DNA from 4 places in the Rhodococcoides fascians A25f genome. Region 3 is predicted to be linked to each of the others. Evidence: predicted binding sites of a transcription regulator. Region 3 holds the regulator's gene; each other region holds the start of a gene.

Region 1 (4,285 bases), 640 kb from region 3:
GCCGACAGCAGCGACCGCTACGACGATCGGTGCGATCCTCATACTCGCCTCCTCCGAAAGAACTCGCGACGGCGTCCGGCGCGGGCGTCGGCGATCGCGATTCGTGCGGCCGACCGACCACTGGCTGCGGTCACCCCGCCACCGGGGTGGGTGGATGCGCCGGTGAGATAGAGCCCGTCCGCGCCCGGGACTCGATGACCCGCCAGTTGTGGGTGCGGCCGCCACATCATCATCTGGTCGAGTGACATGTCCAGGTGCATGATGTTGCCTCCGATCAGCCCGAGCTCACGCTCGATGTCGGGCGGAGATTGGACGTGTCGATCCAGCACTGCACCGGCGAACCCGGGTGCGTACCGATCCATTTCGGCCACGATCCGGTCCGCCTCGAACTCGGCCAACGAGCGTTCGCCCGGAACGTCCGAACGCCATTTTCTGCCGTCGGCGAGAGTGTGCGGATGCCACTGCGACCACAGCGAGATCTGATGCTGTCCCGGCGGCGCGATGGTGGGGTCGATGGCGCTGAACGACATTCCCAGCACGGCCGGAGTCGGCGGCAGATCACCGGCGAGTGCATGGCCGTGCGCCAGGCGCAGCTGGCCGCGATCGCGCACCAGCAGTGCAAGGCCGTGGGTGCCGTCCTCGATTCGGTCGGCACTGGGATACACCGGAAGGGCGTCGGTGGCCAACCGGACCGCAGTACCGAGTCCCGGACCCACCCGAATCGTGCTGCGCCACCGAGCGATCTGCGCCGCGTCGTGCCCACCGTCGGCGAGCAGGTCGAGCGTGGTCAGGATATGACAACCGGCAACGACCACACGGCTGTCGATCTCCCGACCCGACGCGGTCCTGGTGGTCCAGCCGTGGGGCCGGCGTACGAGCGAGGTCACGGCGTCGCCGAGAGTGAGTTCGGCCCCGTCCCGCTGCAACCGGGCGATCATCGCCTCGGTCAGCGCACCACTGCCGCCGACGGCGCGGCCGGGTGGAAGGGTGTGCATGAGAGCGGCGAAACCGACCATCGGGGCGGTACCCGGCTCGGACATCGGCGGCCCCGACTGCGCGCCGAACCATGCCAGCGCGGCCTTGAGGCGTTCGCTCGAGAACATCTCGTCCAGCAACGAATCACCGGTGGCGAGAAATTCGCGGGAGAGCATGCTGCCCCCGTCCGGAGCCCCGAGACCCCAGAAGGAGCGGAGCAGCTTCGCCCCGGTCGGCGGCCCGCCGAACGCGCGCATGGTTCGTTCGCTACGGGGACCCCAGACCGAGACGAACGTGCGGTAGGCGCGGGCGTCCGCGGCCCCGCACGCGGCGGCGATGGAGTCGCAGGTGCGATCGAGATCGCGATGGAAGACGAGGGCGCGCTCGTCGGTGTCGACGGCTCCCGGTGCGAACGCCCAGGGATCGCAGTCGATGTAGCGCAGGCCGAACTGTGCGAGGTCGAGCTCCTCGACGATGCCGGTGTGGCGAATCATGATGTGTGCCGACGAACCGCGATCCACTCGATGTCCGGGAAAGCGCTCCACGGTGGATACTGCGCCACCGGCAACGGTGTCGCGTTCGAGAACCTCGACAGACCACCCGGCATCGGTCAGGTAGCAGGCGGAGGTCAGGGCATTGTGGCCGGAGCCCACCACCACAGCGTCGATCACATCTTTCAGGCTACTGGCCCGTCCAGTGGCAACCGGCGACCCAGGACGGCGAACGGGCGTCGATCGCCCGCGAACCTGAAGTCCCGCAGCACGTCCGAAAAGCCCAGCCGCCGATAGAGCCGCCAGGCTCGGTTGTCCTCCCGCGCCACCTCGGGTGTGGACAACATCACGTTGTCCGCGCTCACACCGTCGAGCAACCGATGGCACAGTTGCCCGCCGAGGCCATATCCCTGAGCGCTCGGGAGGACGTGGAGCTCGGTCAGCTCGAAGTAGTTCCCCAACGCGTTCTCGACGCTGTGCGGAGGGTGCCCCGAGCGGCGCAATCCGTCACGAACCTGTTGATGCCACCACTGATGGGGTGCACCGTGGTAGCCGTAGGCAACTGCGACCAGTGAATCGGGCTGGTTCGGGTCGGAGTTCGGGAGCAGCGCTCCCACCGCTCGCCAACCCGGACGATGCAGATGTTCGCTCCACATCGGTGCCCGGCTCTGCTCGGTTCCGCGTGGGTAACCCATGGCTTCGACGTAGATCGACAGTGCTTCGAGCAGCCGCAGGCGGAATTCCGGGGGCGTCAGATCGACCAGGTACGGCGTTGTCCGCGCATCGGTGACGACTGTCCTCAACCTTTCTTCGGAAACTTGTCGGTGGGCACAGCTATATTGAAAAGCGTCGAACGGGTGTTCGACGATCGGGGCCGAGTGCGCCGGTGGTTTCGACTCGAATCAGGGGGTCGAATACTCCGGAGTTCGACTGTAAGGCTTCGTCACGGTTCCGGGCGCGTCAGGTACGCACCGGAGATTCGAACTGGAGGTGTTCGAGTATGACGATCACGAAGGCATTCGATGCCGGCGTGCGGTCGCCGGTGCCGCGTCAGGCCCGGGTTCTGCTCGGTCGGGCCGATGCTCTGTTGTCCGAGTCCATCGGGGAGAGCGATGCGGGTGATCGGTTTCTCGGAAGCTATGCCGCGGCGCTCAAAGGCGCGGCGGCAGTACTGGCGTCGTTGCCGAACTCGATCGGTGCGCGCCCGCGCTCGCGCAACGCGTGGGTGTTGATGGCGAAGGCGGCACCCGAACTCGCAGCCTGGTCGGATTACTTCGCATCGTTCTCGGCCACCCGCGCCGCGGTCGAAGCGGGCGCGTCGAGCACGATCGCCGATCTCGATGCCGACGATTTCTATCGGCACGTGAGTCGTTTCTTGAACTCGGTCGACGATCGACTCGGCGGTCAGTCGCGGTTCGCCTCCGTCGATCCGATGGCCACACCGTTGTCGGCGTAGCTCAACGAGCTGGTCGACGGGTGTGAACTGCCACGTCACACGGTGTTCGACCGCAGTTTCCGGGACGCCCGTCTCGAAAACTTCGGCGTTTCTCAGGAACACATCGTGCGAGTAGGTGGTAAGCAGCGGATTCAGCTCGTATCATCGTCACTAGGTAGCCGCCAAGGTCAGCTTCCCGTCGTTTCGCAACAGAAACGACCTTCAATATCAGTGCAGGGGGAGGTACCGTGCCACTCTCCGAGCACGAGCAGCGCATGCTCGATCAGATCGAGAGCGCTCTCTACGCCGAGGATCCCAAGTTCGCGTCTCATGTGAGGGGCGGCCGCGTTCGCGCGGCGTCGAGCAGGAGGCGCTTTCAGGCTGCCGCGCTGTTCGTCGTGGGACTCGTGTTGCTCGTCGCCGGTGTTGCTTTGTCGACGAACAGCTTGGCTTTTCTCGTCGTCAGTCTCATCGGCTTTTTGTTCATGTTCGGTGCCGGGGCACTGTTCCTGTTCGGCGGTTCCAAGAAGGGAGCCGCAGCGACGCCGGACGAAGGTGGCACAACCAACAGTGCTGCCGAGGCCTCCGGTCGTGGTTCCGGACAGAAGTCGAAGGGTGGCCGCAAAGGCGGCAGCTTCACCTCTCGCATGGAAGACCGGTTCCGTAAGAGGTTCGAGCAGGACTGAGTCGTCCGGGTTCCGAGCAACCCGCCCGAGATCGGTTCGCTCCCACAACTTCACGCGTCACGCACAGCAGCACCTCACCTTCGGGTGGGGTGCTGTTGTCGTTTCCGCCGTGATCGGACCACGTGCCGCGGCCGCCTCGGCCGAGCCGACGTGGGACGCCCGGTGTGGATGGTCGTAGCCGGGCGCATGGCGGGCCGCCTCCCCACTTCGCCCCACGGTCAGCAAAAGTCCCCACTTTTCCCCACCTGAGCCCCACTGGGGGCCTCGAGGCGATGCTTCTCCGCCGCCCTGTGGTGTGAAGGGCCTGGTCATGCCTCTGGACCGGAGGAGTCTGGGTGCCCGGCGTCGGATCGTGGCGACTTTCCAAGTTCGGGTGCTGACCGGTAATTCCAGCAGTCTTGCTGTAGCTGAGCTGCGGAAATGTGTAACTGCCCAAAGTTTTCACGCTGCGAATGGTTCGAAGTGGGGGAGAGTGGGGTAAAGTGGTCCGCAGCGGAGAGTCGAGGCTGGAGGTGGCGAGTGTTTCTCGGTACCTACACGCCGAAGCTCGACGACAAGGGTCGACTGACGTTGCCGGCCAAGTTTCGGGACGCGCTTGCAGGAGGTGTCATGGTGAGCAAGGGGCAGGATTTCAGCCTCGCGGTCTACACCGCGGCAGACTTCGCGGAGCGGTCTCGGAAGCTGACGGCGGCGTCTCG
Region 2 (4,285 bases), 1.4 Mb from region 3:
GACTCGGGCCCACCGCCGAAAGTCCACGGTCGATCTGGCAGCCTGTGTTCCGATGACCTGGCAGCCGTAGCCTGAACAGTGCTCGAAGTTGTGTTGCATCACTGCGGTGACGGCATACTGGACTCACTCGAATCAATCTGTCGAACAACCTCTTCCAGCCCCGCACCGTGTTCTCGGTGCGGGGCTGGATTGTTTGTGTGGGCTTACGCGATGTGGGGGCCGGCTCGGGCGTGGGATTGTCGGGGTTCTCGGTACGGGTCGACGGTGGCGGGTGGGACGAACCACGGGTGGTTGTCGGCGGCGATGAACACTTCCCAGTCACTGTGGTGGATGAGTCGGTGGTGGAATCCGCACAGGAGGACGAGGTTGTTCATGTCTGTGGGTCCACCGTCGGTCCAATGCCAGATGTGATGACCCTCGGTCCACGCTGCGGGTTTGCCGCAACCAGGGAACGCGCACCCGTGATCGCGTGCAGTGAGGGCCCGCTTCTGTTTCGCGTTCACGGTGCGGGCGGTGCGGGCGAGGTTGATCGGCGATCCGTTCTCGTCCATGACGATCGCGGTGAGAAGACAATCGCAGGCGAGCTGCCGGGACGTCTCACGGGAGAGCGGTCCCATCCAGGGCAGCCACCCGACGGTGGTGCCGTCGCCGAACAGATCGCGATATGCGCCCCGATCGGAGGCCGGTCCACTGTCACAACCATCAGCATCATCGCCGCTGGTGCTGCTGCTCGCGCTATCGGATCTGGTTGCCGTACCTGTGTTCTCGTCATTGCCGCTGCCGCTGCCGCTGCCGCTGCCGCTGCCGCTGCCGCTGCCGCTGCCGCTGCCGCTGCCGCTGCCGCTGCCGCTGTCACCGGAGCCTGCGCCTGCTGCAGTGCCGCGGAGGTCGGTGAGATCTTTCAGGCTGATGTGCAGGTTGACGTGCGGTTTTTCGCCGCCCTCGGTGGGGCGATTACTCGACGCGAGGTAGCGGTCGAGGATGTGTCCGAACGCGTCGGCGCGGCGTAGAGCGGGGCTGCGTTCATCCTGGGTGCCGTCGGCCGCGGGTCGAGGTTCGGTCAGGGGCGAGAGAGCGGCGAGGAGTTTTTCTCCGGTGATCGCGTCGAAATCACCTTTCAACGCCAACCGCCCGTTCAAGGTCTTCGAGGCAAAGAGTTCGTTGCGGTCGGTGTCCTCGGGTGGTGGCTTGTTGCCACCGTAGGTGTCTTTCAGTTTGGTGATCGCTTCACGGATGCGGTCGGTGCGCGCGCCGGGTCCGGTGGCGGCGGTGATCATCGCTTTGCGCGCGATATCGCGACCCTCCTGCGGGAGGTTCTTCGGTGGTGTTTCGGCGAAGGCGAGGATCAACGCGGCATGGTCGACGGACATGACACCGGTGTTCACGGCGTCGGCGATATCGGGGAAGTTCTTCAGTCCCCGGGCGAGGGCAACGATCTTGGTCGCTTTGCTGGGGGTGAGCAGGGTGGTGGAGGTCAGCCAGCCGGCGGGTCCGGGAAATCCGAGTTTCTCGCGGGCCACACGGGTGTCGATCTCGCCGACGAGAGCGATGCGCCGGGCTTCCATCAACTGGATCTGGTGGGAGACATCAGCAGCGTCGGCGAGGAGTTCTGCCTCGCTCAGTTGCCAGATCTCTGTGGTCATGGGGTAAGTGTATCGAACGTGCGTTCGAGTGGCAATGATAGTCGAATCGAAAACTACTGCCGTGCATAAGGATTCGTGAAGCGGGACCTGTCGGTAGCCTGTGGTAGGAGCTACGGAGCCCGTTTCCAGATGGTGATCGCCGCAGCGATTTCAGTCCGAGCAGCGCGGTGACTGATTCGATTTCTGACGCGTAATCGACCAGCACCAACTCGTTCCCATCCGCCGCTGGCGTTACTTGGGTGTCTTCGTGGCGGTTCATCTCTTGCGCATGCAGATTCGCCCAACGTACGGCCATCGGACCGACGCGGCGATCCGTCACCGAGTGCGACGCTCTCGAAGTTCGGAAATCCGCGGTGCAGGCATCCGACGCGTCAGTACACCTCGCGCCGATGTTCCTGTTCCAACACCTGCTCGAGGTCGCTCAATCGGTTCATCGACGACACCTGACGCGCCGTGCGGTGATTGAGCGCCAACATCTCGCGGTGCCTGTGTACGAAGGCCCAGTAGCCGGCGGTGAAGGGGCATGCGTCGTCGCCCAGTCGCTTTTTCGGGTTGAATTCGCACGGCTTGCAGTAGTCGGTCATGCGATTGAGGTACGCCCCGCCCGAGGCGTAGGGCTTGGTGGCGATCACTCCGCCGTCCGCGTGCTGGCTCATGCCGATCACATTCACCGGCATCACCCAGGCGAACCCGTCGACGAAAGCCGTTGCGAACCAGTCGGTCAGCGCTCGCGGGTCCCAAGCATGTTGCAGCGCAAAGTTTCCCAGAATCATCAGTCGAGGAATGTGGTGCACCCAGCCGCGGTCGCGTACGCCGTCGACGGTGCTGGACAGGCATTTCGCCACCACGGCATCACCGTCCAACTCCGTCAGCCAACTCGGAAGGGGCTCATGGGCTTCGAGTTTGTTGCGCTCGAGGTACTCCGGCCCCAGATGCCAGTACAGGTGCCACACGTATTCGCGCCAGCCGAGGATCTGCCGAACGAAACCCTCCACGCTCGCCAGCGGGGTGCCGTCTCGATGGGCGTCCTCGGCAGCGTGCGCCACGTCCAGCGGTTGCAGCAGGCCGAGGTTCAGGGGGACCGAGAGCAGTGAGTGCGACATCGTCCAGTCATCGGCCATCACCGCGTCCTCGTACTTGCCGAAGTCGTCCAAGCGGTAATTCACGAAGTGCGCCAACGCGTCCGACGCCTCGGCCGCCGTCACCGCGAACACTCGGGGCCCGTCGACTCCGACGGTGTCGAGGTCCCACTCGTCTAGGTCGGCGCGCACCTGATCGTCGACGGCATCCTCGGTCGGCCACCACGGTTCCTCCACACCGAGGGTCAGCCGTCCCTTCGGCGGTGGCGACTGATTCTCGGCGTCGAGGTTCCACTTCCCCGAGACGGGATCGGCACCGTCCATCAGCACGTCGAATCGCTTGCGCTGCTCGCGGTAGAACGTCTCCATTCGAAAGGTCCCACGCTCGGCCGCCCAGTCGGCGAACTCTGCCCGGGGAAGCGCGAACATCGGCGTCGGCAGAATCTCCGAGACCAGGCCCTCCTCGTGCAAGGCGGCGACGAACTTCTCCGCCGCGTGCGAGGTGGGCTCGTACACCACCACGGGCTTGCCGTACTCGGCCAACCCCTCGCGGTACGTCTCGGTCTGCAGGTAGGTGACGCGATCACCCAGCTCGTCGGCCAGATGACGCATCCCCGACAACACGAGGTGCAGCTTTTGCCGGTGGTATCTCCGACGCCGGAACACGCGACGGGACTCGATCATCAGCACGTCTCGCTCGGCATGCTCGTCCACCGAGTGGAAGTGCGGGCCGAGCTGATCACCGAACAACCACAGAGCGTCCATTATCGGAGTGTTCTCCCGCAGCGACGAAGGCAAACCCGCGTCCGGAGCATGGCCGGCTGGTGAACACTGTGGCCGACCCAGGCGCGCCTTACTTGACCACCGACCATCCATCGCATGGACTGACCCGATGCACGCTGAGTCTGCGCTTTCCAGAAGGACGTTTCTTCGCTCGTCGTCGGTGGCCGTCGCGGTGGCCGGAGTCGCCACGACACTGCCTGCCACTGCTCACGCACAGGGCAGCGACCGAGGCTTCCTCCACGGCGTCGCATCGGGAGATCCGTTACCCGACGCGATCGTTCTCTGGACCCGCATCACCCCCACGCCCGACGCCACCCCGGGCTCCGGCGTCGGCCCGCAGGTGTCGGTGACGTGGCGGATCTCCCGTAGTGCAGACATGGGTGACGTCGTCTCCTCCGGCACCGTCTCGACCGGCCCCGATACCGATCACACCGTCAAGGTCGACGTCGACGCCCTCAGCGCAGGCACCACGTACTTCTACGACTTCCGGACGAGCGACGCGGCATCGGCCGTCGGGACCACGCACACCGCACCGGCCAACAATGCCGACATCGATGCGATGCGATTCGGCGTCGTCTCGTGCTCCAACTGGGAGTCGGGCTACTTCGGTGCCTACCGGCATTTGGCCGCCAGGACGGACTTGGACGCCATCGTGCACCTCGGCGACTACATCTACGAGTACGAGACGGGCGGCTTCCCGGGGCGCGACGGCGTCGTGCGGCAGCATTCGCCCACGCACGAGATAGTCACGCTCGCCGATTACCGCCAGCGGCACGGCCA
Region 3 (4,285 bases):
GGTCTTCGCCGCCGTCACCGGCGGTATGGCGCAACCACGCCTCGACGCTCTGAGCGCGGCGAGCTGGATCGGTCTGCCCGAGTTTCGTGGACCGTCGTTCGAGCTGTCGGTGATCCTGGTAGCGCTGCCGGTGGTGATCGTCCTGGTGGCCGAGAACGTCGGACACGTCAAAGCGGTCGCGGCGATGACCGGCAAGAACCTCGACGACGTGGCCGGTGACGCGCTGATCGCCGACGGCTTGGCGACCACCCTGGCCGGAGCCGCTGGTGGCTCGGGCACCACCACCTACGCGGAGAACATCGGGGTCATGGCCGCCACTCGCGTCTATTCGACAGCCGCGTACTGGGTCGCGGCCTTCACGGCGATAGTGCTGGCGTTCTCGCCCAAGTTCGGTGCCCTGATCTTCACCGTCCCCGACGGCGTCATCGGGGGAGCGACCCTGGTTCTGTACGGACTCATCGGGCTACTGGGCGTTCGGATCTGGACCGACGCCAAGGTGAACTTCGCCGATCCGGTCAACCTGATCGTCGTCGCGGCGGCGCTCGTCGCGGGCATCGGCGACCTCACGCTGTCGGTGGGCTCGGTCGAACTCGGCGGTATCGCGTGGGGTTCTCTGGGCATCCTGCTGGGCTATCCGATCGTCTCGGCGCTCGCGAAAAGTACCGCCGACCGGCGGACCTAGCGGGGGCGGTCACGGATCGCGCACGTTTTGGTCATCGACCTTCGCTGCACCCCGAACGTACTGTTGGAACGTGACGTCAGTCGTACCGACGACCGCGAATGACACCGTTCACAGGTAGACGTCGGTATGCACCGAACAAGGAGATCTGCGTGGAACGCACACTTTTCGAGCCCGAGCACGAGCTGTTCCGGGAGTCGTACCGGAAGTTTCTCGAACAGCACGTAGCCCCCAATCACGCGAAGTGGGAAGAGCAGAACATCGTCGACCGCGGCGTCTGGGTCGAGGCCGGTAAGCAGGGCTTCCTCGGAACGGCTGCACCGGAGGAGTTCGGCGGCGGCGGCGTCAAGGACTTTCGGTACAACGCCATCGTCACCGAGGAAACCACTCGCGGCGGCTACAGCGGCATCGGCTTCACCCTGCACAACGACGTCGTCGCGCCGTATCTGATCGAGCTGGCCAACGACGAGCAGAAGCAGCGTTGGCTCCCCGGATTCTGCTCGGGTGAGCTGATCACCGCGATCGCCATGACCGAGCCGGGTACCGGAAGCGACCTGCAGGGCATCAAGACCAAGGCCGTTCGCGACGGTGACGACTGGGTGCTGAACGGATCGAAGACGTTCATCACCAACGGAATCAACGCCGATCTGATCATCGTCGTCGCCTGCACCGACCCGGAGAAGGGTGCTCAGGGCTTCAGTCTGCTGGTCGTAGAGCGCGACATGCCCGGTTTCGAGCGCGGCCGCAATCTCGACAAGATCGGGATGAAGGCCCAGGACACAGCCGAACTCAGCTTCACCGACGTTCGCGTGCCCGCGGCCAACCTGCTCGGTGAAGAAGGCATGGGCTTCATCTACCTCATGCAGAATCTTCCCCAGGAACGGCTCTCGATCGCTGTTGTCGCCGCTGCGGCCATGGAATCGGCGCTGGACATGACAATTCAGTACTGCCGCGATCGCAAGGCGTTCGGCAAGTCGATCGGAAAGTTCCAGAACACCCGCTTCGTGTTGGCGGAGTTGGCAACCGAGACCACCGCCACCCGCATCATGGTGGACAAGTTCATCGAACTGCTCAACGCGGGCACCTTGACCGTCCAGGAAGCCGCCATGGCCAAGTGGTGGACCACCGAAAATCAGGTCAAGCTGATCGACCGGTGCCTGCAGTTGCACGGCGGCTACGGCTACATGAAGGAATACCCGATCGCCAAGGCCTACATGGACTCTCGTGTCCAGACGATCTACGGCGGCACCACCGAGATCATGAAAGAGATCATCGGCCGCGGATTGAACCTCTGATCTGCTGATCCGACGAACGCGAAGGGCCGCAGCACAATGTGCTGCGGCCCTTCGCGTGTCACTGCAGAGACGTCGCCCTACAGCTTGCGCATCACGGTGACGACCTTGCCGAGGATGGCAGCGTTGTTACCCGGAATCGGCTCGAACAGCGGGTTGTGCGGCAGCAGCCACACCTCGCCCTTCGACCGCTTGAACGTCTTGACGGTGGCCTCGCCGTCGATCATCGCGGCCACGATGTCTCCGTTGTCGGCCACGGACTGCTGACGGACCACGACCCAGTCACCGTCGCAGATCGCTGCATCGATCATCGACTCGCCGACGACCTTGAGCAGGAACAGCGAACCCTGACCGACCAATTCGCGGGGGAGTGGAAAGACATCCTCGACGGCCTCTTCGGCCAGGATCGGTCCACCGGCTGCGATTCGTCCCAGAACCGGCACGAACGTGGGGGTCGGTAGGCGGTCCTGTTCCTCGGACGAACCGTCGACCGCAGCAGCAGCTTGATCGGCCTGCACCTCGTCGAGGCCGCGAACGTCGACCGCGCGCGGGCGATTGGCGTCGCGCCGTAGGAATCCCTTCCGCTCCAGAGTGCGTAACTGATGGGCAACGGACGACGTCGACGTCAGGCCGACGGCGTCACCGATCTCACGAATGCTGGGCGGGTAGCCGCGCTCGGTCACCGAAGCTCGAATGACCTCGAGTACCTTTCGCTGTCGCTCCGTCAGGCCGGCGCTGATGTCGGTGCCGACTTCCATGGCCTTGGGCGTCGGTTCCGCGGCAGGCTTCCCTGCTGCGGCCTTCGCGGGCGCGGAAGCGGTCGTCTTGGAACCCGTCGTCTTGGAACCCGTGGTCGACCTCGTCGAGGTCTGGTCCTTCATGCTGTCGGCCTCCTGCTGATGTCCTGGATCCGGTCTGCGTGGTTCGGTCTGCGCGGACTGGAGTTGATGGTGTCGACTCGTGTGGCGTGTGGTTTCTGACACGAATCTAGCGTGTATCAGCTGTTGAATCAAACATCTGTTCGACTCGTGTCGCGTTTTCTACAGACTTTGTCGGAGCCTCGTGATAGAACTTCGAACAAGCGTCCATCGAACGCCTGATCGAACAATCGATCCAACGAGCGAAGACGAGGTTCCGATGACCATCACCACCGATCGCCCCACCACCGCAGGTGTCCGTACCCGGTCCACTGTCGTCGAGCGTCGTCGCCGTGCTCGTCCCGCGCTGCGGAGTTCCATCGCGACGCGCGGTGCGCGAACGACTCCATGCCTGCCGGTTCTGGAGCCGTCCTGGACCGACGTCACCGACCGGGAGGCCGCCGATCGCGAATTCGACGAGACCTCGGCGCACTTCGCCGGCCAGCCGGTCCGGATGCGATCGCTCGTGCTGTGGGTGCTTGCCGTCGTCGTCGTTGCCGGTGGCCTGATCGGAATCGCGAACCTACGAGCTGCGTCGGCCGACGCAGGGGTGCAGCCGGCGGGTGTGGTCGAGGTTCACGACGGAGCTGTAGTCGAGTATGCGCCCGGTAGATGACCACCGGCCCCATCGCACCCGCCCATGACTGAGTATCCTCGACTGACTGCCCCGACACGTATGTTCGACGTCGGCGCATCGGCTACGACGGAGGCTCCTTCATGCATTGCCCGTTCTGCAGGCATCCCGACTCACGCGTGGTCGATTCGCGTGAAATGGACGAGGGGCAGGCAATTCGGCGTCGTCGCTCCTGCCCGGAATGCGGTCGGCGATTCACGACCGTCGAGGCTGCAGTGCTCGCTGTCGTGAAGCGCAGCGGTGTCACCGAACCGTTCAGCCGTGAGAAGGTCGTCAAGGGAGTGCGCAGGGCGTGCCAGGGCAGAGATGTCGACAACGACGCGTTGAATCTCTTGGCTCAACAGGTGGAAGACGCCATCCGCGCCGCCGGTTCCGCCGAAATTCCCAGCAACGAGGTGGGGTTGGCTATTCTCGGTCCGCTGCGCGACCTCGATGAGGTCGCATATCTGCGGTTCGCGTCCGTGTATCGCTCGTTCAGCTCGGCCGAGGATTTCGAGAAGGAAATACATGAGCTACGCAAGCACCGAGAGTCTGCCGACATCGACTGACGGTTCCGCACGTCAGCGCGCTTGATCGGAGATCGCCTTCTCGATGCGCTTCTCCGAGACCGGATATGCAGTCCGAATTCCTTGGGCGAACAGCCCTACCCGCAATTCTTCGATCATCCAGAACAGCTCCTGCACACCAGCGCTGTTCTTCCGGTTTTCCGGAAGCGAATCCAGCAGCCGTCCGTACGACGCGTAGACGCGGTCGAGTACGTCCA
Region 4 (4,285 bases), 2.8 Mb from region 3:
TCGGTATGTCGCTCGTGACCGGAGTGGCCACGCCTGCATTCGAGTCGGTGAATCAGACCGTGGGCCAACAGATATCCGATCAGGTTCGCCAGCAACTCGGCGACACTCAACTGGCGGGCGCGAGCGCACTGACGTTGGCGCAGCCGATCAATGTGATTGTGGCCCAGCATGATCCACTGCCCGACGGTACCGGCGGTGGCCTGTCTGCTTTCTACTACGCGCTGTTGCTCGTCTTGGCAGGGTTCACCGGTGCGACCATCGTCAGCACACTCGTCGACGGACTACTGGGGTTCACCCCCACCGAAATCGGCCCGAAGTACATCCACCGCGGACCCACCCAGATCAGCCGGTTCCAGACCCTGCTGGTCAAGTGGCTGGTGATGTTCGTTCTCGCCATGCTCGTATCGGGCCTGTATTTGCTGATCAGCCATCTGCTCGGCATGCCCATCACCCATGCGTGGACCCTGTGGATGTACGGCGCGTTCGCGATCACCGCCGTCGGATTCACAGCGCTGGCGGTCATGTCCGCATTCGGCACAGCAGGGTTGCTGATCAACTTGGTCGTTTTCATCATCCTGGCACTGCCGTCCTCGGGCGGCACGATTCCCCTCGAGGCGAGCCCGCCGATCTTCACGTGGCTGGCTCAGTTCGAGCCGATGCATCAAATCTTCCTCGGCACCCGCTCGATCCTGTACTTCAACGCCTCGCCTGACGCCGGCCTGCTGCACTCGGTGGGTATGACGTCTCTCGGGCTGCTCATCGGGCTCGTGTTCGGCCTGGTGTTCACCCTTCTCTACGACCGCAAGGGCCTCGACCGAAGCCTCGATTCTCCGGGCGTTATCAGCTGACGCCGGTACACTCGATCCAATGCTTGCTGTTGACCCGGCCGGAAGCGTGGCACCCAGACGTGCCTTCCACGCTTACCTCGACGTCGCCACCGTCGTGCTCGTACTCGTGGGCACCAACCTCATCGCGCACTTCACCACGGCGTGGGCCAGTATCGCGACGGTTCCTATCGCCGCAGTGCTGTTGGTCGTTCTATCGAACCGCCGTGGCCTGGGCTGGGCCGAATTGGGCCTGTCACCGAAACAGTGGAAGACGGGTTCGCTGTACGCGCTGGGAGCCGTCGGAATCGTCCTCACGGTCGTCGCGATCGGCGCGTTGCTGCCGTTGACCCGCCCGTTCTTCATGGCCGATCGGTACGCGACCGTCTCGGCCGCTGTGATCGCGTCGATGATCGTCATTCCACTGCAGACCGTGATCCCGGAAGAGCTCGCGTTCCGCGGGGTTCTGCACGGAACGCTGGGCCGGATCTACGGCGCACGGGGCGTGTTCGCGGCAGGATCTCTGTTGTTCGGACTGTGGCATATCGCGTCCTCGCTGGGCCTGACGGCGGGCAACGTCGGCCTCAGTGGGTTCCTCGGCGGTGGCCTGTTCGGGCAGATCGTCGGCATCGGGCTGGCTGTCATTGCAACGGCCGCGGCCGGTGTGGTCTTCACGTGGCTGCGCAGCCGCAGCGGAAGTCTCATCGCACCCATTGCCCTGCACTGGTCGTTGAACGGACTCGGCGCACTGGCTGCCGCCCTCGTGTGGCACGCATCGATGAACTGATACCGATGAAAGACGATCTGCACCAGTACCTTCGCATCGCACGCCAGAACATGGTGTGGAAACTCGACGGCCTGACCGAATACCAGAAGCGTCGGCCGATGACGGCGACCGGAACGAATCTCTTGGGTCTCGTCAAGCACCTGGCGATCGTCGAGTACGGCTACTTCGGCCTCACGTTCGGTCGCGAGTTCCCACCTCGTTTCGCGGAACTGGAGGCATCGGCCACGGCCCGGCTCAACGCCGACATGTGGGCCACTGCCGATGAGTCGTCCGAATCCATAGTCGCCTTGTACCGCGAGGCCTGGACGTATGCCGACAAGACCATCGATTCACACGACCTGGACACAGTCGGACGCGTCCTGCACTGGCCGGTGGAGAAGCAAGAAGTCACGTTGCATCGCGTGCTGGTGCATATGTGTATCGAAACGAATCGACATGCCGGGCACGCAGACATACTGCGCGAATTGATCGACAACTCCGTTGGACTGCGCCTCGGCAACGAGAACATGACCGACGGCGATGCAGCGTGGTGGGCGCAATACCGATCCGAGCTGGAAACAGTTGCGCGAGCAGCTGATCCAAGCTCTTCCGACGATATGACGGATTGACCTACGAGTTCGTTCCAGACGGAGACTCCCATGAATTCCAGTCGTACCGAAGAATCTATGCGGACATCTTTTGCCGACGACTCCCCGGCTACGGATTGGCGGTTTGTGATGCAGCAGAGTCCGAGATCTGGAGCAGACCGTTCGATGACGCAAGCTTCAGCGATCGACCGCCGAAAGCGTGTGGGTAAGCCGCAAGGGCGATAGATCGCACGTGTACGACTGCGTGGCGGGTTGATACCACGGGCCACCGACAAGTTTGATCTCACGAATCCTTATGCAAGACAATAGTTTTCGATTGCACTATGGTTGTCAATCGAACGCACGTTCGATACACTTACCCCATGACCACAGAGATCTGGCAACTGAGCGAGGCCGAACTCCTCGCCGACGCTGCTGATGTCTCCCACCAAATCCAATTGCTCGAAGCCCGACGTATCTCCCTCGTCGCCGAAATCGACACCCGCGTGAGCCGCGAGAAACTCGGATTCCCCGGCCCCGCCGGCTGGCTCACCTCCACCACCCTGCTCACCCCCAGCAAAGCCACCAAGATCGTCGCCCTCGCCCGCGGACTGAAGAACTTCCCCGATATCGCCGACGCCGTGAACACCGGCGTCATGTCCGTCGACCATGCCGCCCTGATCCTCGACTTCGCCGAAACACCACCGAAGAACCTTCCCCAAGAGGGTCGCGATATCGCCCGCGCCGCCATGATCAAAGCTGCGACCGGACCCGGCGCACGCACCGACCGCATCCGCGAAGCCATCACCAAACTGAAGGACACCTACGGTGGCAACAAGCCACCACCCGAGGACACCGACCGCAACGAACTCTTCGCCTCGAAAACCCTGAACGGGCGGCTGGTGCTCAAGGCAGACTTCGATGCCATCACCGGAGAAAAACTGCTCACCGCCCTCTCACCCCTGACCGAACCCCACACCGCCGCCGACGGCACCCAAGACGAACGCAGCCCCGCCAAACGCAGAGCCGACGCATTCGGACACATCCTCGACCGCTACCTCGCCTCCAGCAACCGACCCACCGAAGGCGGCGAAAAACCGCACCTCAACCTGCACATCAGCCTCCGCGATCTCACCGACCTCCGGAGCACCATGAACGCCGACAGCGACTCTGACTCTGACTCTGACTCTGACTCTGACTACGAGAATGGCAGCACCGCAACCGAATCCGACAACGACAGCCGGCCAGCCACCGCCGATCGCGGCGCGTATCGCGACTTGTTCGGTGACGGCACCACCGTCGGATGGCTCCCCTGGATGGGACCACTCTCCCGCAATACGTCCCGGCAACTGGCCTGCGACTGCCTCCTCACCGCCATCGTGATGGACGAGAACGGTTCCCCGATCAACCTTGCCCGCACCGCCCGCACCGTCAACGCCAAACAGAAACGCGCCCTCACCGCCCGCGACCACGGCTGCGCCTTCCCCGGCTGCGGCAAACCCGCCGCCTGGACCGAAGGCCACCACATCTGGCACTGGACCGACGGTGGACCCACCGACATGAACAATCTCGTCTTGCTCTGCGGATTCCACCACCGACTCCTCCACCACAGTGACTGGGAAGTGTTCATCGCCGCCGACAACCACCCCTGGTTCATCCCACCCGCCACCGTCGACCCCTACCGACAACCCCGACAATCCCACGCCCGAGCCGGCCCCCACATCACATAACCACCGACAACAAGACCAGCCCCGCACCGAGAACACGGTGCGGGGCTGGAGGAGGTTGAGCTCAGGAACCCGAGGGAGCGGCCGGCGGTGCGGGAGGAGTCGCACCATCAGCGGGAGCTGCCGGCGGTGCGGGAGGAGTCGCACCATCACCTTCGGCGGGCGGAGCAGGCGGCGTCGCACCGTCTTCCGGTGCACACACAGCACCACCCGGGCCACCTGCGCCCGGTCCACCCTTACCCGGACCGCCCTCAGCTGGGCCACCCTTGCCCGGACCACCAGCGGGCGGAGCAGGAGGAGTTGCACCGTCACCCGGGGCCGGCGGTGTTGCACCGTCAGCCGGTGCGGGGGCCGTCGAACCGTCGGTGGACTCCGGGGCTG

What was found. The regulator LexA, encoded in region 3, represses DNA repair genes until DNA is damaged. The targets are predictions, from matches to a motif close to CGAACANNTGTTCG.
Region 1: the regulator LexA is predicted to act here: its motif matches at 2,317-2,330, upstream of BH93_RS12080 (SAV_6107 family HEPN domain-containing protein).
Region 2: the regulator LexA is predicted to act here: its motif matches at 1,657-1,670, upstream of BH93_RS08705 (HNH endonuclease signature motif containing protein).
Region 4: the regulator LexA is predicted to act here: its motif matches at 2,534-2,547, upstream of BH93_RS01825 (HNH endonuclease signature motif containing protein).

The regions. Positions count from the first base shown of each region.
Region 1 covers NZ_CP049744.1:2,530,800-2,535,084, forward strand. Annotated here, with positions in the region: gene BH93_RS12065 (carotenoid biosynthesis protein) at 1-42, opposite strand, end outside; gene BH93_RS12070 (phytoene desaturase family protein) at 39-1,646, opposite strand; gene BH93_RS12075 (GNAT family N-acetyltransferase) at 1,652-2,269, opposite strand; gene BH93_RS12080 (SAV_6107 family HEPN domain-containing protein) at 2,467-2,922, shown strand; gene BH93_RS12085 (DUF3040 domain-containing protein) at 3,150-3,587, shown strand; gene mraZ (division/cell wall cluster transcriptional repressor MraZ) at 4,107-4,285, shown strand, end outside.
Region 2 covers NZ_CP049744.1:1,802,027-1,806,311, forward strand. Annotated here, with positions in the region: gene BH93_RS08705 (HNH endonuclease signature motif containing protein) at 204-1,643, opposite strand; gene BH93_RS08710 (cryptochrome/photolyase family protein) at 2,015-3,487, opposite strand; gene BH93_RS08715 (alkaline phosphatase D family protein) at 3,615-4,285, shown strand, end outside.
Region 3 covers NZ_CP049744.1:3,173,994-3,178,278, reverse strand. Annotated here, with positions in the region: gene BH93_RS14920 (uracil-xanthine permease family protein) at 1-682, shown strand, start outside; gene BH93_RS14915 (acyl-CoA dehydrogenase family protein) at 832-1,974, shown strand; gene lexA (transcriptional repressor LexA) at 2,052-2,729, opposite strand; gene BH93_RS14905 (hypothetical protein) at 3,109-3,504, shown strand; gene nrdR (transcriptional regulator NrdR) at 3,606-4,070, shown strand; gene hrpA (ATP-dependent RNA helicase HrpA) at 4,083-4,285, opposite strand, start outside.
Region 4 covers NZ_CP049744.1:361,642-365,926, reverse strand. Annotated here, with positions in the region: gene BH93_RS01840 (YhgE/Pip domain-containing protein) at 1-848, shown strand, start outside; gene BH93_RS01835 (CPBP family intramembrane glutamic endopeptidase) at 868-1,611, shown strand; gene BH93_RS01830 (DinB family protein) at 1,617-2,219, shown strand; gene BH93_RS01825 (HNH endonuclease signature motif containing protein) at 2,561-3,907, shown strand; gene BH93_RS01820 (hypothetical protein) at 3,969-4,285, opposite strand, start outside.